DNA from 2 places in the Heyndrickxia sporothermodurans genome. Region 2 is predicted to be linked to the other one. Evidence: a T-box and tRNA genes for the amino acid it is inferred to sense, from the RefSeq annotation. Region 2 holds a T-box; the other holds one or more tRNA genes.
The links. A T-box is a leader RNA that pairs with one kind of tRNA and senses whether it is charged. The one in region 2 lies ahead of thrS (threonine--tRNA ligase), so its partner is inferred to be a tRNA-Thr.
Positions count from the first base shown of each region.

Region 1 (12,409 bases), on a different contig from region 2:
CATCTAAGCATGAAGCCCCCCTCAAGATGAGATTTCCCTTAGTTTATCTAAATAAGACCCCTGAAAGATGATCAGGTTGATAGGTTCGAGGTGGAAGTGTGGCGACACATGGAGCTGACGAATACTAATCGGTCGAAGACTTATCCTAATAAGAAAAGCGAAGGGCGCGCAGCTCTCTGGCGAAACTCACTGGAGCTTCTGGCGGAGAAGTCTGGAAGACTTCGACAGAAGAAGTGAAGTGACGCGAGCCGATAGCGCCCGCAGCTGGACAGGTTGATTCAACGTTATTACTGTTTCTCATTTATCTAGTTTTGAGGGAATAATTTTATTAAAAAACCCTTGAAATTTGGTTGAAAATCATTATAATAAATAATGTCTTAACCAAATGCTGCAAATGCAGTGAGGCAAAAAATATCCGGTAATTATGGCGAGAAGGTCACACCCGTTCCCATCCCGAACACGGAAGTTAAGCTTCTCAGCGCCGATGGTAGTTGGGGGCTCTCCCCCTGCAAGAGTAGGACGTTGCCGGGTTTATATTAATCCGCAGTAGCTCAGTGGTAGAGCTATCGGCTGTTAACCGATCGGTCGTAGGTTCGAATCCTACCTGCGGAGCCATTGCTTCCATAGCTCAGCAGGTAGAGCACTTCCATGGTAAGGAAGAGGTCACCGGTTCGAGCCCGGTTGGAAGCTTATAATATGAATTATGAGATTATCTTACATAGATTGGCCCGTTGGTCAAGCGGTTAAGACACCGCCCTTTCACGGCGGTAACACGGGTTCGAATCCCGTACGGGTCACCAACTTAGATTACATAAATGACATTGGAGGATTAGCTCAGCTGGGAGAGCACCTGCCTTACAAGCAGGGGGTCGGCGGTTCGATCCCGTCATCCTCCACCATATAAAAAATATAATAATAAGCCGGCCTAGCTCAATTGGTAGAGCAACTGACTTGTAATCAGTAGGTTGGGGGTTCAAGTCCTCTGGCCGGCACCATTCATTACGATTAGTAATGATATGGAGGGGTAGCGAAGTGGCTAAACGCGGCGGACTGTAAATCCGCTCCTTCGGGTTCGGCGGTTCGAATCCGTCCCCCTCCACCATTTTTATTAATATAATTTGATTAAAATGGACATAATAAGAATGTCCTTTTTTATTAGACTAAAATGTTTGCTTGTAGGGACTGACCAAAGCCCCGCACTTTTATTATTTCAATGGGCTATAGCCAAGTGGTAAGGCAACGGACTTTGACTCCGTCATTCGTTGGTTCGAATCCAGCTAGCCCAGCCATTGTTTAGAGCCATTAGCTCAGTCGGTAGAGCATCTGACTTTTAATCAGAGGGTCGAAGGTTCGAGTCCTTCATGGCTCATCAAATTTGCAAAAGTTTCCTTAAACCTTAGAGGTTTAAGGATTTTTTTTTGTGAAAAATATTTATAGAGAAACTTATAAGAGTTACAAACGTATAAACAATCGGTAAATTTTTATTAAATTCGATTGAGAGTAGAGGTTGTTAAATGATAGACATAATAAAGCTTTTAAGACAAGGTAATAAATCAGCAATGTTAGCGGCAATAGTCAATGCGGTTATTTCAATTATTAAGGGTATCGCTTTCTTTTTAACGGGCAATATTGCCATGTTTGCTGAAACGATGCACAGTTTAGGGGATGCTGCGAATCAATTTTTTGTATTTATTGGTTCCGCCTTAAGTAAGAAAGCCCCTACGGACCGATTTCCAAATGGTTTTGGTAGGGTTGTAAACTTAGTCCTTTTAGGTGCTGTTCTAATTGTTGGAATTATGTCTTATGAAACAATAAAGGAAGGATTTCATCATATTTTAAAACCAACTGCGTCAAAAGGTTTTGTCATAAATATCATTGTTTTAGGTGCAGCCGTATTACTTGAGAGTTTTGTTTTATTTAAGGCGATGAAGGAAATTCTTCATGAAGTCGGAGATGAAGCAAAAGGTCCCGCAATTTTCTTAAAGAGTGTTAAGTATTTAGGTAAGGCTAAGCCCGCAACGAAGCTTGTTTTTATGGAGGACACAGTTGCTACCGCAGGAGGACTTTTAGCCATCATTGCGGTAATAATTTCTCATTTTACATCGTTTCACCAAGCTGAAGGGATTGCCTCCGTTATAATTGGGATTATGATGTTCATTGTTGTTGGTAAAGTATTTTTAGATAATGCAGCGGGGGCTATCGGTGAAGCAGATGAGGAGATGGAGATGAAAATTGGTAATATCGTTATGGAGGATCCAAGTGTTAAAGATATTCAGGATATTACCGTTGTTAAAGAAGGGGAAGAACTACATGTCGAGGTAGAGATCGAAGTAGATCCAAGTTTAACTGTAGCTCAGGCCGATGATATTAAGGACCGTTTAGAGGAACGAATCATGGCCGAAAAGGGAATAGCTGATGTGATCATTGAGTTTGATGAAGATGATGGAGTGAATAATTGGGAGGAAGAGAAAAAAGAGGTTATAGACGAAAAGTAGAAATTAAACTGTCCTTGGAAATTAGTAATGAGTTTATCTTAGAGGTACAAAACGGTAAATCACAAAATCTTCACAGCATAATAAACAGTATATTTCACTGCTAAAAAGACTTAAAGATGTAAATATCTCTAAGTCTTTTTTCTCAGGTACCACAAGTGCATTAAATGTTAAAGCGAGTTTGAAATAAGCGGAGAAATTCCTCTTAATGAGGAAATAGCACTGAAATTAGGCTCCAATAGCCGGAATTTTTCCGCCTATTTACGCAAAAAACGTGAAAAAGAGGGATTTTGCATTGCATAATCGGAAAACTTCCGCTTATATAGCCCCGAAACATGCCCCATCCTGTATCTAACCGGAAAAACTCCGCTTATTAAATATCACTGCTTACTCAATTAGTACTTCTTATGTTTCAATAAAACCAAGTAAATTTCATTTAGACGCATTGCGGGGCTCAGCTCAACTAATCCTGAAGATGTCGCCCAGGCAAGTTCCCATTAAAAATTAATTCAACAATTATAATCACGTGTTAAACCACAAAAAAATCACACACTCTCCAATAATTATTTATATTCTGTGATTAAATCTGTGAATTAGGAAATGGTAAGCAATTGAAAATTCCTCAAAATCTGGATAAATCAATGTGAAATGCACTATGAATTATTTTGTTTGCAATCTGTTTAATATTTTGCACCTCTAAAGTAAACTCGTTAGGCATCTAGCGGGTAGTTTTTTCTGTAAACGGCCTTTTGTCTCTACTTTGAATAATGCATATATATACATGAATTTGTCGAGTTGAGTCAGAAGATTATGAAGTATTAAAATAGAGATAGATAGGGATTGAGGAGGTTTTACGATAATGGAAAAGAAAATTACTATACTAGGAGTTCCGATGGACTTAGGACAATCTCGCAGAGGGGTTAATATGGGACCTAGTGCGATTAGATATGCAGGTGTTGTGGAACGGCTAGAAAAGCTCGGTTATGTAGTGACTGATCAAGGGGACATTGAAATTGGTGCTGCAGAACGTTTGCATGATCCCGAAACGAATATGAAAAATTTGAAAGCGGTTGCGGACGCCAATGCTATTTTAGGCGAAAAGGTTGATGGAATTGTGGAAAAAGGAGAGTTTCCATTAATCTTTGGGGGAGACCATAGCATTGCAATTGGAACATTAGCAGGTGTCTCTAAACATTATAAAAACCTAGGCGTCATTTGGTATGATGCCCATGGAGATTTAAATATTGCTGATACATCTCCATCAGGAAATATTCACGGTATGCCGCTTGCTGCAAGTTTAGGCCACGGACATCCAACATTAACTGATATTGGCGGCTATGCTCCTAAAGTAAAACACGAAAATATCGTAATAATTGGGGCTAGAGATCTTGATAAAGGTGAAAAAGAGCTAATTAAAGACAAAAATATAAAAGTGTTTACTATGCATGAAATTGATAAACTTGGAATGACTAAAGTAATGGAAGAAGCCATTGACTATTTAAAAGATAAGACGGATGGCGTGCATTTGTCCTTGGATTTAGATGCACTGGATCCGAGCGATTGTCCGGGAGTGGGCACACCTGTACTTGGTGGCATCAGCTACCGTGAAAGCCATCTAGCAATGGAAATGCTGGCGGAATCGGGAATTATTACTTCTGCAGAATTTGTGGAAGTTAATCCGATATTGGATGAAAGAAATCGAACCGCAACAGTTGCAGTTGCATTAATGGGCTCTTTATTTGGAGAAAAACTATTATAACATTCATATGGGCAGTAGAATTTATTCTACTGCTTTTCTGCTTTATCACCTAACTACCACCATCAAACACTTCAAATCTAATTTTCATATCCATTTTTGTAAAAAAACAAACAACTATTGGTAAATATTTGTTAAGATAAAAATAAAAAATATTTTTTGAAACCTTTATGCTATTCATTCGTAACAATGTATAGCCGCTAGGGCGGGGGAATCTGAATGGAACTATTGGTTAAAAAAAGAATAAAACAAGTGTTAAAAGGGGACCAGAATGCTTACGGAGAGATAGTGGAAATTTATAAAGACAAAGTCCTTCAAATATGCTATCGAATGTTAGGTAACTTGCATGAAGCCGAGGATATTGCCCAAGAGGCTTTTATACGTGCATTTATTAATATTCATAGCTTTAAACAAGAAAGGAAATTTTCCACTTGGTTATACCGGATTGCTACTAATTTATGTATTGATCGCTTAAGAAAGAAGAAGCCTGATTTCTACTTGGACGCAGAGGTAGCAGGGACAGATGGCTTAACTATGTATTCGCAAATTGCAGCAACAGGAAAAGCACCTGATGTAGAAGTAATGGATTATGAATTACAAGAAACCATTCAATTTGCGATTCAGTCACTTCCTGAAAAATACCGATCGGTTATAGTATTGAAATATTTGGAAGATCTTTCGTTGAATGAAATTAGCCAAATCCTGGAATTGCCTTTAGGAACTGTGAAAACAAGAATCCACAGGGGACGTGAGGCTTTGAGAAAACAACTTCGAAATTTATAGAGAGGATGAGAACGAATTGAATACTTGTTCTGAAGAAATTATTCTCTTTATGCATGAATACATGGATGGCGATATATCCTCTGAGCATGAAACTATATTAAAAGAACATCTTCAAACATGTGCTGACTGCACAAGGCATTTTCAGGAACTAAAGAAAACAACTGCATTAATAAAAAGTACACCATTGATATGTGCTTCAAGTGATTTTACTGCAAAAGTAATGGCGAAATTACCCAAGGAGAAACGAAAAGTAGGAATAAAACGTTGGGTAACCAATCATCCATTCCTTGCTGCAGCTTCCTTGTTTATTATTCTAATGGGGGGAAGTATCCTCTCTATGTGGAATAACAATCAAGAATTTTCATTTACGAAAAAGCCGAATTTACAAGTAGAAAATCACACTGTTATTGTTCCAAAAGGTGAAACGGTTAAAGGTGATTTATTAGTTAAAAATGGTGATTTGCGAATAGAAGGTAAAGTAGACGGAAGTGTAACGGTTATTAATGGTGAGAAATACATGGCCTCAGCAGGTCGCGTAACTGGAGACATAAAAGAAATTAATGAAATGTTTGATTGGCTTTGGTTTCAAATAAAAATAGGTGCCGAAGAAATAGTAAGTTTTTTTAAGGAAGATAAGTAAAAAAAGAGAAACAAATAAAGACGTTTGTTTCTCTTTTTTGTGGTTTGTACTAATATGGTATAATATAATTTAGTACATATTTATAAAGCGGCTTTTTTTACGATATAAAATTAATGGAGGATCGGACATGCCGTTTGCAGACTTCAATTTTTTTGACTATATCTCTAATATTATTGACATTTTACTCGTATGGTACGTGATCTATAAGATATTAATGATCATACGCGGTACGAAGGCAGTACAAGTTTTAAAAGGGATCATTGTCATCCTTATTGTTAGGAACTTAAGTATCTTTCTAGGCTTAGGTACCTTAAATTGGATTATGGAGCAAGCCATTGATTGGGGATTTCTTGCCTTAATTATCATTTTCCAGCCGGAAATAAGGCGAGCGCTAGAACAATTGGGAAGAGGGAAGTTATTTTCCCGTGGAACGATGCATGAAGAAGAGGAGCAATCGAGAATTATTGATGCCATCGTTAAAGCGACAAGTTACATGGCGAAGCGAAGAATTGGTGCATTAATTTCGATTGAAAGGGAGACAGGTCTTAGTGATTATATAGAAACAGGGATTGCATTGAATTCCAAAATCTCTTCTGAATTACTAATAAACATTTTCATCCCTAATACACCTTTACATGATGGAGCTGTTATTTTACAGAAAGATCAAGTGGCTGCAGCTGCTTGTTACTTACCTTTGTCAGAAAGTCCATTCATCTCGAAGGAATTGGGAACGAGACATCGTGCTGCTCTTGGTATAAGTGAAGTAACAGACAGTTTAACGATCATTGTATCTGAAGAAACAGGAGCAATATCATTAACGAAAAATAGTGAACTTCACAGGGATTTAAAAATAGACCAATTCAAGGAGATGCTTGAAAAAGAATTTATGATATCAATGAACAAGCAAGCTTCCTCATCAATATGGAATTGGAGGGTGAAGAAGCGTGGATAAATTTATGGATAATAAATGGTTTATTCGAATCGTTGCATTGTTCTTAGCGTTATTGCTATATATATCAGTTAGTATTGAAAATGGTAACAAAGAAAAGGACACGAGACAAAAAAATGAAAATGATGTTGTTCAAAATATGCCTGTTGAAGTTATTTACGACCAGCAGAACTTTGTGGTGACAGGTGTTCCTGAAACGGTGGATGTAACCATTGATGGACCAAAGGGATTTGTACGAACAACAAAAAATCTAAAAAATTTCACTGTCTATATTGATTTAACTGATGCTGAACTTGGAAAACAGCGGGTTAAGCTAAAGCTTAAAGATCTATCAGATAAATTGACAGCTAAAATCTCTCCTGCATACGTTACTGTTACCGTTCAAGAGAAAGTGACGAAGGAATTTAGGGTAGATGCAGAATTTAATTCTAATTTATTAGCAAGTGGCTTTGAAGCTGAAACCCCTTCTGTTGAACCAAAAACAGTAAAAATAACTGGAGCAAAAGATGTGATTGATCAAATTACGTATGTAAAAGCGACAGTTGATTCAAAACGGGAAATTAGTTCGACAATTACAAGAGATGCTAAAGTACAAGTGTTAGACAAATCATTAAATAAGTTAAATGTAGATGTCGATCCGGAAACGGTAGAAGTGACCGTCCCGGTTAAAAATCCAAGTAAAACCGTTCCTATTACCGTAAATCCAATTGGGGATGAAAAGGAAGGAATTGTTATTAATAGCATCACGACGATACCAAAAAATATTAAAATTTATGGTAGAAGTGATGTGCTAAAATCAATTGATGCATTAAGTGTGGATGTAGATATTAGTAAATATGATAAAGATACAGAACTTGATGTTCCAATTAAAGTGCCAAAAGGTATAAATAAATTAGAACCAGAAATTGTAAAAGTCCGAATAAGTACTAGTGAGAAAAAAGAAGAAAAGACATTCAGCAATATTAAAGTAAGCAGTACGGGCTTACCTGATGACTACACGATGGAATTTTTATCGCCAAAAAATGGTGAAGTAGATTTAACGGTTAATGGTACAACCAAATCATTAAAAGATATTAGTGCGTCAAGTTTTGATATTCTTATGGATTTATCGGGTTTATCTCCAGGAGTACATGAAGTAAATCTAAAGGTTGATGGACCGAAGGATATAACATGGGAGCTGTCGAAGAAGAAAGCGAAAATTCGCTTAACGGAGAAAGAAAGTGGAGATATTTAATTTGTAATTATTGTATTTTTAGAAGGAGCGAATATTCAAATGGGTAAATATTTCGGTACAGATGGAGTAAGAGGAGTAGCCAATTCTGAGTTAACACCAGAATTAGCATTTAAATTAGGTCGTTATGGTGGATACGTGTTAACGAAAAATACGGAGCGTCCAAAAGTACTCATAGGTCGTGATACTCGTATATCTGGGCATATGCTTGAAGGAGCTTTAGTATCAGGGCTTTTATCAATTGGTGCTGAAGTTATGCGCTTAGGTGTCATTTCTACTCCAGGGGTTGCTTACCTTACAAAAGCTCTAGGTGCACAAGCTGGAGTTATGATCTCAGCCTCACACAACCCTGTCGCCGATAATGGCATCAAGTTTTTTGGATCCGATGGCTATAAGCTTTCAGATGAACAAGAAGCGGAGATTGAACAAATTCTTGATATGGAAGAAGATCAATTACCAAGACCTGTAGGTGGAGATCTTGGTGTTGTTAATGATTATTTCGAAGGCGGTCAGAAGTATTTACAGTTCCTTAAACAATCTGTAGACGAAGACTTTTCCGGTATTCATCTGGCACTAGATTGTGCGAACGGTGCAACCTCTTCATTGGCTACACATCTATTTGCTGATTTAGAAGCAGACATTTCTACGATGGGTGCATCTCCTAATGGCTTGAATATTAATAACGGTGTGGGTTCTACTCACCCTGAAAGCCTAGCAGCATTTGTGAAAGAAAAAGAAGCGGATGTTGGACTTGCTTTTGATGGGGACGGAGACCGAGTCATTGCCATTGATGAAAATGGTGAAGTTGTAGACGGAGATCAAATTATGTTCATCTGTGCTAAATATATGAAGAGTGAAGCACGACTTAAACAATCAACAGTTGTTTCTACAGTAATGAGTAATTTAGGCTTTCATAAAGGGCTAGAAGCATTAGGAATTAAGAGCATTCAAACAGCAGTTGGGGACAGATATGTCGTTGAAGAAATGAAAACGAATAGTTATAATCTTGGTGGCGAACAATCAGGACATATTATTTTCCTAGATTATAATACAACCGGCGATGGGTTATTAACAGGATTACAGCTCCTTAATATTATGAAAGCAACGAATAAACCATTATCAGAACTTGCTGGGGAAATGAAAAAGTATCCGCAAAAGCTCGTGAATATTCGTGTTCAAGATAAGTATCATGTAACAGATAATGAAAAAGTAAAAGCGGTTATTGAACAGGTAGAAAAAGAAATGGCCGGAAATGGTAGAATTCTTGTCCGTCCTTCCGGTACTGAGCCGTTAGTACGTGTTATGGCAGAAGCAGCTACTGAAGAAGCTTGTGAATCTTATGTTAATAGAATTGCAGAAGTTGTAAAAGAAGAAATGGGACTTTCAGAGGAATAAGTGGAATTATATGCATAAGGGGAACGTATACGAATCCTTATGCATATTTTTATTTTATAGCTGTTTTATTATACTTTTTTATTGACCTAAGTATTAATGTAGGATATGATTATCATGTTTTTACTTGCCAAAAGAGAAAAGGAGGATAGATGTTTAGAACGTTTTAAAAAGCGCCAGAACTAGACAACGAGCGGATACAATTGTCTAGTTGACGAGGAGAAGGTTTATCGAGAATTCGGCGGATACCTTCCGGCTGCCACACACAGTCGACGTCTTTTTCTTAAAACATCAGAGGTGACTCGGTGCACAAAGGGAAAAGAAATGTGAGAATTAGATAAGCTATTGGCTGTAGAAACGATTGTTTTGTCTAAAATCTTAACATTTTAAAATAATACAGAAATAAGGGGGCAAGTCTGCCCTCTGGCATCTTGCCCCCTTTATTTGGGAGGAAGATACAAATGTGTGGTATCGTTGGATATATTGGAAATCAAGATGCGAAAGAACTTTTATTAAAAGGCTTAGAAAAGCTTGAATATAGAGGATATGATTCTGCTGGGATCGCAGTAAAGAATGAGTCTGGAGTTCATGTTTTTAAGGAAAAGGGACGTATTGCGGATCTTCGTGAAGTCGTTGATACAGATGTAATGGGTCACATCGGAATCGGACACACACGTTGGGCGACACATGGAGTGCCAAGTAAAGAAAATGCACATCCACATCAAAGTGCAAGTACACGATTTACCCTTGTTCATAATGGTGTTATCGAAAACTATTCACTATTGCAGCAAGAGTATTTACAAGACGTTACGCTTAAAAGTGAAACAGATACGGAAATTATTGTGCAGTTAGTAGAAAAGTTTGTTGCTGATGGATTAAGTGTTGAGGAAGCTTTCAGAAAAACGTTAACTCTATTACATGGTTCCTATGCCCTTGCATTATTGGATACGGAAAATGAAGATACAATTTTTGTAGCGAAAAACAAAAGCCCACTATTAGTAGGTGTTGGAGAAGGCTTTAATGTTGTCGCGAGTGATGCAATGGCGATGATTCAAGTAACTGATCAATTTATTGAGTTAATGGATAAAGAAATGGTCATCGTGAAAAAGGACGAAATCATTATCCAAAACTTATTAGGTGAAAAGATTGCTAGAGAGCCTTATAAAGCACTAATCGATGCAAGCGATATCGAAAAGGGCACATACCCTCACTATATGTTGAAGGAAATCGATGAACAGCCACTTGTGATGAGAAAAATTATTCAAGCGTATCAAGATATTAACGGTGACCTTGCCATTGATTCCGATATTGTAAAGGCAATGAACGATGCTGATCGCATCTATATTGTTGCTTGCGGCACAAGCTATCATGCTGGACTCGTTGGAAAACAAATGATTGAACAGCTTGCGGAAATTCCTGTAGAAGTTCATGTAGCTAGTGAAATGGGCTATAATATGCCTCTATTATCGAAGAAACCGTTATTTATTTTCATCTCTCAAAGTGGTGAAACAGCGGATAGCCGTGCGGTTCTTGTAAAGGTTAAAGAGCTGGGATATAAGGCAATTACGATTACAAACGTTCCAGGTTCTACTTTATCTCGCGAAGCGGATTACACATTGTTGTTACATGCTGGCCCTGAAATTGCCGTTGCTTCAACAAAAGCTTATACTGCTCAAATTGCAGTATTATCGATTCTTGCAAGCGTAGCAGGCAAAAAAGCTGATCTTGACCTTGTTCACGAACTAGGAATCGTCGCTAATGCAATGGAAGTTCTCTGTGATTCGAAGGAAGAATTCGAAAAAATGGCTTTTGAATATTTCACAGTGACACGAAATGCTTTCTTTATCGGCCGTGCGCTTGATTACTATGTATGTCTTGAAGGCGCACTCAAGCTTAAAGAAATTTCCTATATTCAAGCAGAAGGATTCGCGGGCGGAGAATTAAAGCATGGTACGATCGCTTTAATCGAAGATGGCACACCAATCGTCGCCCTTGCAACTCAAGAAAACGTAAACTGGAGCATACGCGGAAACGTCAAAGAAGTCGTCGCTCGTGGAGCAAACCCATGCATCATCTCCATGAAAGGACTCGACACAAACGAAGACCGCTTTGTCATCCCAGAAGTACACGAATTATTAACACCTCTTGTCTCTGTAGTACCACTGCAACTTCTCGCTTACTATGCAGCATTGCATCGTGATTGTGACGTGGATAAACCACGTAACTTGGCGAAGAGTGTGACGGTGGAGTAAGGGAAAGTAATTGCTTTTTTAATGTATGTAGCTGTCTTATTCTTCTTCTCCATGCTAAAAAGTCGGTAGCTACTGTTAAATAGTTGGTATCCAGAGCGGAAGGAAGAGTGAGGAAAAAAGAGCAGGCGAACAATATGTACTCAATCATTTTTCAATCGTAAAATCAATTATATTTCAGGCTGGATCCAATAGTGGTCCAGTCTTTTTGTTTTGTCCAATATCTCCTCAATCCCTTGTCCAGTAGGGGTTCAATCATCCTTGCTCATTCTTTTCTCTCTTCTAATATGTTGTTTTCCTCACTGCATAAACCCGTAGGGTTTCAGTTCTTTTTCGTGTATTTCTCAACGTGTTTTTTCAATCTTTTCTCTTGATTCTTCCCTCCATTATGGAAGAACTTTTTAACATTGTCTGAATATTCGATACGACCCAGAACGGAAAAAAGAGGGCGAATATGGGGGATTTGGGGAAGAACTATATAACATAATGGAATGAAGAAAAAAGGCGAGATAAGAGGGAAGAGGCTTAGAGTCGCAAGGGTTTGGGGGGAGTGAGGGGGAGATGAAGACGGGGAAGGACTTTTTAGCAGGGCAATATAGTAGAAGGAAGTAAAGGGATGAAGCAAGAGTTGGATCGGTAAATAAAATGTATTTCAATGGGATTCAATTGAAATTTTGCGTTTCAATTCAGGATGGAATGTATTCAAGTTGTGACTGTGGAATTTACGAAGGCAATCCTGGTGGAAATAAATTCTTCTTAATCATTATTTAATTATTCTTCGTAAATTTTCATGATGTGACTTAGAAGGCAACTTTTTAACTCTCTTCTGCAGATAAAATTAAAACATAGAGTTAAAACAAAATGAAAAGAAATGAGGAGATTAAATATGAGTACAAAAAGAAGTATTGAAGAGAACA
Region 1 covers NZ_NAZB01000052.1:29-12,437, forward strand. The annotation lists partial or broken rRNA gene B5V89_RS17055 (23S ribosomal RNA) at 1-148, shown strand, start outside; rRNA gene rrf (5S ribosomal RNA) at 415-531, shown strand; tRNA gene B5V89_RS17065 (tRNA-Asn) at 541-615, shown strand; tRNA gene B5V89_RS17070 (tRNA-Thr) at 618-690, shown strand; tRNA gene B5V89_RS17075 (tRNA-Glu) at 726-800, shown strand; tRNA gene B5V89_RS17080 (tRNA-Val) at 824-899, shown strand; tRNA gene B5V89_RS17085 (tRNA-Thr) at 920-995, shown strand; tRNA gene B5V89_RS17090 (tRNA-Tyr) at 1,019-1,102, shown strand; tRNA gene B5V89_RS17095 (tRNA-Gln) at 1,215-1,289, shown strand; tRNA gene B5V89_RS17100 (tRNA-Lys) at 1,297-1,369, shown strand; gene B5V89_RS17105 (cation diffusion facilitator family transporter) at 1,515-2,495, shown strand; gene rocF (arginase) at 3,352-4,251, shown strand; gene sigW (RNA polymerase sigma factor SigW) at 4,468-5,031, shown strand; gene B5V89_RS17120 (anti-sigma factor family protein) at 5,048-5,671, shown strand; gene cdaA (diadenylate cyclase CdaA) at 5,799-6,623, shown strand; gene B5V89_RS17130 (CdaR family protein) at 6,616-7,854, shown strand; gene glmM (phosphoglucosamine mutase) at 7,894-9,246, shown strand; gene glmS (glutamine--fructose-6-phosphate transaminase (isomerizing)) at 9,705-11,495, shown strand; gene B5V89_RS17145 (hypothetical protein) at 12,379-12,409, shown strand, end outside.
Region 1: it has a tRNA-Thr gene. The T-box ahead of thrS (threonine--tRNA ligase) is inferred to sense a tRNA for this amino acid. The anticodon was not compared.

Region 2 (12,409 bases):
TATTTTTTCCTATTTGAAAATAAAGAGCTTGCCCTTTTACAAATGGATGATTGATCAAATATAATGCAATCAACCCAATCGTTAACCAAAATAATGCATCAACAAAAAACATTTTTGCCTTTCTGCCTTTATAAAAAAAACACCCTACAAAAATGATTTCCGTGAGTAAAAGAAGATGAAAAGCGATATTAGAAAAATGGTGAGGAATAACGAAAAATGCTAAAACGGCCGTTAATACAGCCTGTGGAAGTCCATATAGACGAAGGATTAAAAATAAAAAAATACTCGTAAAGGAAAAGATAAATCCATACTCCATCGTCAATTTATAACTTGAAGTAAAAAGAACCATCCCGAATAAAATTATATAAAGTAAAGATTCTTTATCCCATCGCAAAGGAAAATTTCTTACGTTGAACATACTAATCTCCTAATCTTCCAAGAATTCAACTTTAAATAAAGATTACTAGTTTTATCCTATAATCCAATATATTTCATCATACCATATGCAAGAATGATTGAATATAATGAATCATAGGATAAGAATTTTCATCTATACCTCCATAAATATGAAAAGTGAATCCTTATTAAAGATCTCCTAGTGGTTTTGATCCCCATCAAAATCTATCAATGGTGTTCTCTTGCCCATTTTTAATAAATAATAACTTGCAGCGACTAGTGATAGGAAAACAACACCGACTATTAAGGATATCCGCGTACTAGAATTAAACCACATACCGACTAAAACCATTAGTAAGAAAGCAATTGTAATATAATTACTGTAAGGAGCAAAAGGCATTTTGAAAGGATGACTGCCCATTTCAGCAGCTCTAATCTTACGAAATCGGAGTTCACTAATTAATAGAACAAACCAGGGTATCATTCCAGGTAGAACACTTGAACTATAAACATATAGAAACAATTGCTTTGGTGCAAGATAATTTAAAACAATCCCAATAGCCAATCCTATAAGAACTGCGATCGTACAATAAAAAGGAATTCCATTTTTGGATACTTTCGCAAAAATTTTAGGTGCCTGTCCGTCCAATGCCAGAGTAAAAAGCATTCGGCCTGCACTGAAAATCCCGCTATTACATCCAGACATTGCAGCAGTAATCACAACGAAGTTAATGATTCCGGCAGCTGCTGTTATACCCACTTTTGCAAAAGTTGAAACAAACGGACTACCTACCGCATTAAGTTGATCCCAAGGATAGACTGTTACGATAATAAAAATGGCACCAATGTAAAAAATTAATATACGCCAAATAATTGTTTTAATCGCCTTCGTTAACGTTTTGGTCGGATTTTTAGCCTCACCTGCAGTGATACCAATTAATTCAACCCCTTGATAGGAGGCAACGACAAGGGAAAGGGCAAAGAAGAAACCTTTTAATCCGCCTGTAAAGAATCCCCCATTTTTCCAAAGATTCGATAAGCCAATTGCATGACCGCCATTTCCTAATCCAAAAAAGATAAGTCCAAGTCCTGCAATAATCATCAGTACAATTGTTACAATTTTTATTAGCGCAAACCAAAATTCAAATTCCCCAAACGATTTTACAGAAATAAGATTAGCTGCTCCGAGGATGATCAATGCAATCAAACCAGGTATCCAAGCAGGCAAATTAGGAAACCAATACTTCATATACATACCTACAGCAATAATCTCTGACATACCGACAATAACCCATTGGAACCAATAGCTCCATGCAGTCAAATACCCCGCTAGTGGATGAATATAATTACGTGCAAAGGTTGCAAACGAACCCGTACTAGGTTCTAAATATAGCATTTCACCCATAGAGCGCATAATAAAAAAGATAAACAGACCTGCAATTGCATACGCTAGCATGATAGACGGACCTGTCCATTTAATCGTACTAGCTGACCCCATAAATAACCCTACTCCGATGGTACCACCTAAAGCAATCATCTGAATATGACGTGACTCGAGTCCTCTATTTAATTCCTTGTTTGACATAATAATCTCCTCCAGATGCTCAGACCAACGGAAAACATGTACTGCACACCTATTTTCATTAGCCATTTTTATATTTTTTTAACAAGACCGAACCACTGATAAGATATAGCAGGGAGGCTAGGTAAAAAATACTTCCAATCGTAATAAAATCAACCATATACCCGGTTAAAATGATCGCAATCGATGCTCCAACTGAAGTCCAAATATGATACCTTCCAATTTCAACTCCCGCTGTCTCTTTAACCACATTTCGAGCTAAAGTTGTTTTCTCCGTGTTTTTTTGGATTGCACCTAATATTCCCATTAAGACTTGTAGGATATAAACCTGCCAAACTTCTGTAACTATTGGAAAAAACAGTAGAAGAACTGCCATAGACCACGAATAAATAACAAGTAATGTTTTATCCCCTAGTTTATCTGAGAATTTTCCTATTAACGGATATACAAATGCAGAAGTTAAGGCAAACAACCCATATGCCCAGCCGAATTGTGAATAGCTATCACCGACATTTTTTAGAAGCAAAATATAAAAGGGAAATATCATACTGCTCGCCATAACGATGATGCTTTGAAAGTAAATAAATCGTTTATATGTCATTTCCCATACTCCTTATAAAATAAATTAACAAAGCGCTCATCCGGATCATATTTTCGTTTCATATCAAAAAACTCATCTGTACGTGGATAAGCCTGATATAGTTGCTTTTTCGTTGGATAAGAGTAATAGGGTAGATAATAACTCCCATTATGTTCCAGTGTTACATCAATCATTTTCTGAACGACTTTTTCTGTATTCAAAATATCTTGCTTCGAACGACCTTGATTGATCAGCAATACAAGAGCAAACATATTATTTTTTGCATAGGACATTACAGCATGTTCATTCTTCGAAACATAGCGAATCGTTATATTAAGAAGATTAAAATCATCATCCTTTTTAAGAACAGAACGTAAATCATCAATGTAACTAGTAAACTCTGTTACTGGAACAAAATATTCCTGGAGTATCTCCGTTCTTGTTTCACTATCATATTCCATAAAAGCCGACTCAGATCGCATGACATTATTTCGAGTTTCTAGTTTATTATTTATTGTTTTCATATATCTTTTTTGGAGGTTCCAAAAGGCATCTTTACCCCAATCACTATATCGAGACACTCCAAGCAAAAGCTTAGGAAGTGCGACAATATTGTCCTTTTTCAATTTGTTATATTGTCTCAATTCATCTTGGTTGGATGCTAGTTCATAGTTTGTTACATACATTTCTCGCAAAAATGTTTCTGGTGCAACAGAAATACGAGCTAAATGCATTTTTACCTGTTCATTGTTTTTAACCTTTTCTTCAAAATATGAAGAGTAATCTTTATAATCAATTGCCTTTGAATTGGTTACATATAATTCATCATCAGTTAATTGAATCGTTACATCTAAAATTACTCCGAACAGCCCGTATCCGCCGATGACATAGGGAAAAAGCTCTGAATTTTCCGTTCTACTTACATTCACAATTTCTCCTCTCGGATTTAAAAGATGAAAAGACTTAATTGTATCTATGAGTGCATCATTTCGTATATCTCTACCATGAACATTAACACTCAAGGAACCTCCGACAGTAAAAATGTTTTGGGATTGCATTACCTTTATAGCCAAACCGTATGGATTTATATAACGCTGTATATCGTCCCATGTGGCACCGCTTTGAACTGTGATAGTTTTATTTTTTTTGTCAAGATTTAGTATTTTATTATACCGTTTCATATCAATCATAATGGCATTAGGATACAGGGTTTGTCCCCCCTGACTATGTTGCATCCCTGCAATAGAAAGCTTATCATTTGCTGTTATCGCTTTTTTTACTATTTGTTGCAGTTCTTCATCACCTTTAGCGGATTTAATACTTTTCATTGAGACCGGTAGTAAATGTCCCATATCCTCTGCCAATGGATGGCTAAGCTTATCTCCATATGTATAAATGGATGCTCCAAAGGCTATTCCATATCCAATAATAATGAGAATCAGATATTTTTTCTTCAAGTATTCACCTTCTATTTTAAAAAAATATTTGCTTTATTAATAGAATATAAGAAAAGAAGCAGTTTGTTAATTTCAACTTTTTGCAAACTTTCCATCAAAAAGCATAAATAAAAAACACTCACCATGAGAGTAAAGTAAGTGTCTTTTTTCATAGTGCATTTTTTAAGCTTGATCGATTATGTTTACTTTAACGCAGCATCCCTTTGTTTTTCAGACACTGTTTACGATTTTTGATTTTCATTATATAAGAAATTACCCTTTAAAAATTTCTCCCTTCAGCAGATCAATTGTTTCTTGAATACCTCTCACCCCAAGATTTCCATTTTTCCTTTGTCTAATCGCTACCGATTCATTTTCAATTTCCATATCACCAATAACGAGCATATAAGGAACCTTTTGTTTTTCTGCCTCTCTAATTTTTAATCCCATTTTTTCGTCCCTATCATCGATCTCGACTCGAAAACCAGCCGATTCCATTCGAGATTTTACATTCTCTGCATAATCTATATGGGATTCTGCAATAGGGATGATTTTTGCTTGAACGGGTGATAACCAGAGGGGAAAATCGCCTGCGTAATGTTCAATTAAAATCGCCATAAATCGTTCGACTGAACCAAATATTGCTCGGTGGATCATCACTGGTCGGTGAAATTGGCCTTCTTTCCCTACATAAGAGCAATTAAACTTTTCTGGCATTAGAAAATCTAATTGAACTGTTCCACACTGCCAGCTTCTTCCTAAGGAATCTAAAATGTGAAAATCAATTTTGGGACCATAAAATGCTCCATCGCCGTGGTTAACTTGATATGCAATGGCTTTCTTTTTTAATACTGATTCTAATGCAGCTTCGGCATCGTCCCAAATTGCTTTGGAGCCCATAAACTCTTCTGGGCGTGTAGATAGTTCTACCTTGTATTCAAACCCAAAATGTGTGTAGAACTCTGCAATTAACTCTAGTACTTTTGCAATTTCAGCTTCAATTTGGTCTTCCCTAACAAATAAATGTGCATCATCCTGAGTAAATGATCGGACCCGCAGCAATCCATTTAAGGAGCCTGAAAGCTCGTGGCGATGGACTAATCCAAGCTCCGCGTAGCGAACAGGGAGTTCCCGATAACTTCTTCGCTTATTATTAAAGATTAAGATGGCGCCAGGACAATTCATCGGTTTAATTGCATAATTTTGCTGATCAACATTGGAAAAATACATATTTTCGTGATAATGATCCCAATGACCCGATTGTTCCCAAAGTTCCTGCTTCATCATAATCGGTGTCTTAATTTCCTGATAGCCGGCTTTAACATGCTTTTCTCTCCAATAATTTTCCAACTCATTTCGAATCACCATTCCTTTCGGTAAGAAAAACGGCATCCCTGGTGCTTCTTCCATTGAAGCAAATAGCTCTAACTCTTGACCTAATTTTCGATGATTTCTTTTTTCTACTTCCATTTCATTTAACATGTTTGATTCCTCCTTGTTTATTTTATTTATAAAAAAACGCACCCATCCCAAAAAAGGGACGAGTGCGGTCGTGGTGCCACCCTATTTCCACAATGCACAAACTTCGTACATTATGCTCAGGAAAGATAACGGTTTTTGCCGATTATAGTTAATTTGTTTTCTACATTTCCCTATAATTGCTCGAAGGTGGTAAACTACTCTCTTTTCTTCAGGGCTCTCAGCCATTGACCCTGTTCTCTGGTTAAGAAAAACGAAAATAATTCATGTCCTTTTCATCGCAATTAATATTAAATTTACAAATAAAAAACGCACTCATCCCATAGAAGGGACGAGTGCGGTCGTGGTGCCACCCTAATTTCACAATGTACAAACTTTGTACATTATGCTCAGAAAAGATAACGGTTTTACCGATTATAGTTAATCTGTTTTCAACATTTCCCTATAATGCTCATAGGTGGTAAACTATTCCCTTCTCTTCAGGGCTCTCAGCCATTGACCCTGTTCTCTAATAAGATGAACGAGAATAATTCATGTCCTAATCGTCGCTTTCAATTTATATTGAAATGAATTTTAACATCTATATTTGAAGAATGCAAGGATTTTTTTATTTAGGAAATTTATTCGTCTCAATCCTGTACAAATCCTTACGACGATCGCGTAATTGTCTTACGGAACCACTATTTCGTGAACGTCTAAGTTTCTCAAGATCCACATCACCGACAACAACCGTATCCACATTAGGATCACATTCTCCAACGATCCCATCTCTCGCAAATCCAAAATCAGACGGAGAAAAAATAGCTGATTGTGCATATTGGATATCCATATTCTCAACATGCGTTAAGTTGCCCACGGTACCAGCAATACAAGTATAAACCTGATTTTCTATCGCCCTTGCCTGTGCACAGTAGCGTACACGCAGATATCCTTGACGATCCTCTGTACAAAATGGCACGAAAATAATATTTGCTCCTTTATCAACGGCAATACGAGCAAGTTCCGGGAACTCAACATCGTAACAGATTTGAATCGCAATTTTTCCACAATCGGTGTCAAACACATTGATTTCATTGCCCTCGGCTATCCCCCACCACTTTCGTTCATTTGGTGTGGCATGAATTTTTGACTGATTTTCAATCGTTCCATCACGGCGAAATAAATAAGCAACATTGTAGATGTCTCCATCTCTTTCTACGAAATGTGAACCACCTATAATATTCACGTTATATCTAACCGCCAGCTCCGTAAACAATTCAATATACTGGTCGGTATAGGTTGCCAAACGTCGTACTGCTTGGTCTGGACGTTTTTCCTCTAAAAATGACATTAATTGAGTAGTAAATAATTCGGGAAAAACAGCAAAATCCGAACCAAAATCAGCTGCTACATCTACATAATATTCAACTTGCCTTGTAAAATCCTGAAAGGAATCAATTTTTTTCATCATATACTGGATGGAACAAATTCTTATTGGAAAAGATGCACGATACACTCTTCGTGTCTTCGGTAGATAGTCAATATTATTCCATTCCATCAAAGTTGCAAAGGCAGCAGATGCCTTGTCATCCGGAAGATATCTAGTATTGATCCGTTTAATTTTAAATCCTTCAAGAAGCTGAAACGACAGGACCGGATCATAGATACTATGTTTTTCAACCTCTGTCACATACTCTCGAGGCGTCATCTCGTCCTTATATTTATAATAATTCGGAATCCGCCCGCCAATGATGATGCTTTGGAGATTTAATTTTCGTGCGAGCTCCTTCCTCGCTTCATACAAACGATGCCCAAATTTCATCCTACGATATTCCGGGTCAACCATCACTTCAATCCCATAAAGATTAAATCCATCCGGATCATGATTCGTAATATATCCATTATCAGTAATGGTATTCCAAGTATGCTGATCTTCGTATTCATCAAAATTAACGATTAGACTGGAACAAGTACCGACAATTTTGTCCTCGTATTCCACACAAAATTGCCCTTCCGGAAACGTATGAATATGACTTTCTAATTGTTCCCGCTTCCATGGTTCCATCCCGGGAAAGCAACGTTTCCACAGCTCCATAATGTCATCAATATCTTCCATTTTTATATTCCTAACGATAATTTTCTTTTCATATTTCGACATATCTGTTTCTGTCACGTTCTCACATCCCTAACACAATCTTTTATCATTTATTTCTACGGTTATCATACCCTCTTATATAATTTTTTAACTTCAATCCGAATTTTTTTAAGTATCTTGAATAAAGGACCCGGTTCCCACCACGTTTATTCCACCCCGTTCAGGGTATTTGAAAATTAGAAGTTCAAGTTTCTTAACTAGTATAGGAGGCTAACAATGGAAAACAAGAAAACAAATCAATTAAAAAAATACGCGATTAATAATGAAAAGCATGCTGGTTTAACGACTAACCAAGGATTAAAAATGGCTGAAGATGAGTTTTCATTAAAAAGTGGTTTAAGAGGCCCTACCTTGATGGAAGACTTTCATTTCAGGGAAAAAATGACCCATTTCGACCATGAACGAATTCCTGAACGTGTGGTTCATGCACGAGGAGTTGGTGCGCATGGAATCTTCCAACTATATGAATCTCTAGGGAAATATACGAGGGCAGATTTTTTAACAGACCCTTCAAAAATCACCCCCGTATTTGTTCGATTTTCTACAGTTCAAGGGTCTAGAGGATCGAGCGATACCGTTCGAGATGTGCGCGGCTTTGCAACAAAGTTTTACACGGATGAGGGAAATTTCGATTTAGTTGGAAATAATATGCCGGTTTTCTTTATCCAAGATGCGATCAAATTCCCTGATTTTGTCCATGCTGTTAAACCGGAACCGCACAACGAAATCCCCCAAGGGGCCAGTGCTCATGATACTTTTTGGGACTTTATCGGTCAAAATCATGAATCAGCACATATGATCATGTGGCATATGAGTGATCGGGCCATCCCGCGAAGCTTACGTATGATGGAAGGCTTTGGTGTACATACCTTCCGCCTTGTCAATGCTGAAGGAAAAGCACATTTTGTAAAATTCCATTGGAAGCCGACATTAGGTGTACATTCTCTAGTGTGGGATGAAGCGCAAAAGATTGCTGGAAAAAATCCGGATTTTCATCGCCAAGATTTATATGAAGCAATTGAAAAAGGTGATTTTCCGGAATGGGAGCTTGGATTGCAGATCATACGCGAAGAGGACGAACACGCATTTGATTTTGATATTTTAGATCCTACGAAAATTTGGCCAGAAGAAGAAGTTCCGGTGAAGATTGTTGGTAAAATGACATTAAATCGAAATGTTGATAACTTTTTTGCGGAAACCGAACAAGTAGCCTTTCACCCTGGTCATGTTGTTCCCGGTATTGATTTTTCTAATGATCCTTTACTTCAAGGGCGTTTGTTTTCCTATACCGATACACAGCTATCAAGACTAGGTGGTCCTAACTTCCACCAAATCCCTATTAATCAACCAGTATGTCCTTTTCATAATAACCAGCGAGATGGAATGCATCAAATGACGATCCATCATGGACAAACAAGCTATCATCGAAATGGCTTAAATGCAAATCAACCTCAGCCTGTTCCTGTTGAAAAGGGTGGTTACGAGCATTATCAGGAAAAAGTGGAAGGAAATAAAATTAGAGGTCGCAGTGAAAGCTTTCTGGATTTCTACTCGCAAGCTAAATTATTTTACAATAGTCTTGCCCCTTATGAACAACAGCATGTAAAAGATGCATTTAGTTTTGAACTAGGTAAATGTAAATCAGATATGGTGAAATATAACGCAATTGATCTTTTAAATCATATTGATCGACAATTGGCGAAAGAAGTCGCCGAAAATATAGGTTCCCTACTACCTGAAAAAAACCGCGAAGTAAACAGTTCAAAAAAGTCCCCTGCGCTTAGTATGGCAAATACCGTTCGTAAGCCCGATACAAAGTCAGTTGCCGTTCTATTAAATGGGAAACCTAATGAAGCGCAGCTTTCTGATTGGATTAAAACGTTTGTACAGCATAAAATAAATTATAGTATCGTTGATAAAAAAGTTTATCCGTTAAACGGCATGCTGAAAGTGACGGATACGTATGATACTGCCGACCCTTGTCTTTTTGATGCAATTTTACTAATGAGCAGCGGACCAATTATTGATGCCCCTGTCTTAGATTTTATTGAAACCACATATAAACATTATAAGCCTTTAGGTTTGGCTCTTGATGATCATCAAGCTTTAGAGAAAAGCCGTGTTAATACAAATGCAATTGGCGTGTACGATCTATCTAAGTCTAGTATTCAATTATTTATTGAAGGTATTGCCCAAGGCCGATTTTGGGATAGAAATTAATTTCACTGGACAGTGGACAATGTCTACTGTCCTTTACAATTTGTAGCCCCCCAATGAACTTTTTCATTATGATATGATAATGGTAAAAAGATTGGGGTGGGTGAATATGGTGATAGAGGATGTTCTAGAGATTATTGTCCGCTCTACAGAAATCGATGTAAATGGACATGTGAATAATGCAAAGTATTTGGAGTACCTTGAATGGGGTCGTGAAAATTGGTATGAAAATGCCGGACTTCCTTATGAACGATTTCTTGATATGGGGATTCAAACAGTAACAGTCAACATTAATATTAATTATCGTAAAGAATGCAGACAAAATGACCGGCTTTCGATACGAACACGCCCCGAAAAAGTTGGTCGAAGCAGCTATGTCTTGCTCCAAGAAATTTATAATCAACATGGTCAAAAGTGTGCGGATGCGCTTGTAACAAGTGTAACCATGAATGCCACAACACGTAAAAGCTGTGAGGTGCCTGATGAATTACGCACACTATTTGATAGATAATTAGAATTTGATATTAATTGCTTCCGAGGTCACAGGTTCCGTTAAAAGTAAAAAACAGCGATTTCTTTGAATGTTTTTGCTAATAACGGAATCAGTGTCCGATTAGTCCTTTCATTAAGGGCATTCGCTAAAAATAACAGATCCATTGTCCTCTCAAACTCCCCTTTTTTCGACTAATTTCTTCTAATTCACCTTTTAATCAAACGTTTGATTAAAAAGCCATAAACCTGTCTTTCCACTGACTTTGTGCATCAATTACCATAAAAAATTTGTCTAAGTAAAGGAAATGAAATGAGTAATGTCGAATAAAATGATGTAATAGGAAGGGGTTAAATGAATGCTAAGTACGAAAGAATTAGATAATATAAAAAAACTTCAGCAAGTATGTGAACAAGAAGAGGAGATCCGCTTAAAATTAAATTGGGATATGTTAATGACACGGAATGAGAAGGAGAAAACGGATTTTCTTTATTATGAAGATGGCGAACTAATTGGTTTCATAGGTATATATGGATTCGGCAATAAAATAGAAGTATGTGGAATGGTACATCCAAAACATCGGCGAAAAAAAATATTTTCACAGCTTTTTTCAGAAGCCATGAATGAAATTAAAAAACAAAACATTAGTCAAATTCTTTTGAACACACCTACCCGCTCCTTCTCAGGAAAAGAATGGGTAAAAACACTCCCCTGCCAATTTTCTTTTTCTGAATATCAAATGAAATGGGCAGAAACTAATTTAGGTGAACAGGAACATATTATCATTCGAGCTTCCACACCTGACGACATTGAAACGGAAATTCAGTTAGATGTTCAATGTTTTCGTTTTTCTGAAGAGGAAGCGAAAGTTTATAATCAAAGAATAAAAAAGGAAAATATCCAAGATTTCTTTATTATTGAAGCAAATCAACAAAAAGTAGGTAAAATACGTATTCAGCATATAAAAAAAGAAGCATGGATTTATGGATTTGCAATATTTCCACAATATCAAGGACAAGGAATTGGAAGAAAAGCTTTAAATAAAATCCTCAGACAAGAGCACCAAAATGGATTTGATATTTTTCTAGAGGTCGATTCAAAAAATGCCAATGCCTTAAAACTTTATGAGTCATGTGGCTTCAAAGCATATGACTCACAGGACTATTATGAATACAAATAAAGGAACAGTGGACCCGGATGGCCCGCTGTTCTTGTCATTAATGTGCAGTATACCCGCCATCAACAAGTAAGGTTGTCCCATTTACAAAACTAGAGTCATCACTTGCTAAAAATAAGACTGCTTTAGCAACTTCCTCCGGTTTTCCTAGTCTTCCTTGTGGATGAAGGGAAACTAAAAATTCTTTCTGCTCCGGATTCACCTCTGAAAGTAAAGGAGTATCAATATATCCAGGACAAACTGCATTTATACGAATTCCATCTTTTGCATAAGCAGTACATAAGTTTTGAGTAAGTAACTTCACGCCGCCTTTTGCAGAAGAATAGGCAGTTGGATTTGGTAACGAAACAAAGCTATGAATGGATCCTGCATTAACAATAACACCGCCGGTACCTTGTTTAAGAAACTGTTCAATAGAATATTTATCAGAAAGGAACACACCTGATAGGTTAATATCAATGGTTCTTTTCCATCTTTCATAAGATAATTCATGGGCTGGTGCATCATCAGCTATGCCGGCATTTGCATACATAATATCAAGTTTACCGTACTTGTTTACTGTTTCATTGATCATCTGTTTAATTTGATCTTCATTAGTTACATCTGTTTTAACAAAGAGAGTATCATGTCCCTTTGCATTTAATTCTTCTGAAATACTTTTTCCGCGATCAGAAAAATCGGCAATTACTACTTTTGCACCTTCTTCCGCGAATAAACGGACAGTTGCTTCACCAATCCCACTTGCTCCACCAGTTACAATAGCTACTTTATCTTTTAATCTCATGTTAAATCTCTCCTTCTGTTAAATTGACCCGATATTATCTTGATGTTGCTCCACCGTCTATAACGAATTCCGCACCTGTTGAATACGCTGATTCGTCAGAAGCTAAGAATAATACAGTATTAGCAACATCTTTC
Region 2 covers NZ_NAZB01000004.1:58,111-70,519, reverse strand. The annotation lists gene B5V89_RS00910 (EAL domain-containing protein) at 1-418, opposite strand, end outside; gene B5V89_RS00905 (amino acid permease) at 596-1,981, opposite strand; gene B5V89_RS00900 (MFS transporter) at 2,040-2,579, opposite strand; gene B5V89_RS00895 (FAD-binding oxidoreductase) at 2,576-4,015, opposite strand; gene thrS (threonine--tRNA ligase) at 4,268-5,476, opposite strand; T-box leader at 5,528-5,761, opposite strand; T-box leader at 5,798-6,028, opposite strand; gene B5V89_RS00885 (bifunctional GNAT family N-acetyltransferase/carbon-nitrogen hydrolase family protein) at 6,081-7,610, opposite strand; gene B5V89_RS00880 (catalase) at 7,824-9,827, shown strand; gene B5V89_RS00875 (acyl-CoA thioesterase) at 9,940-10,335, shown strand; gene B5V89_RS00870 (GNAT family N-acetyltransferase) at 10,673-11,494, shown strand; gene B5V89_RS00865 (SDR family NAD(P)-dependent oxidoreductase) at 11,532-12,275, opposite strand; gene B5V89_RS00860 (SDR family NAD(P)-dependent oxidoreductase) at 12,310-12,409, opposite strand, start outside.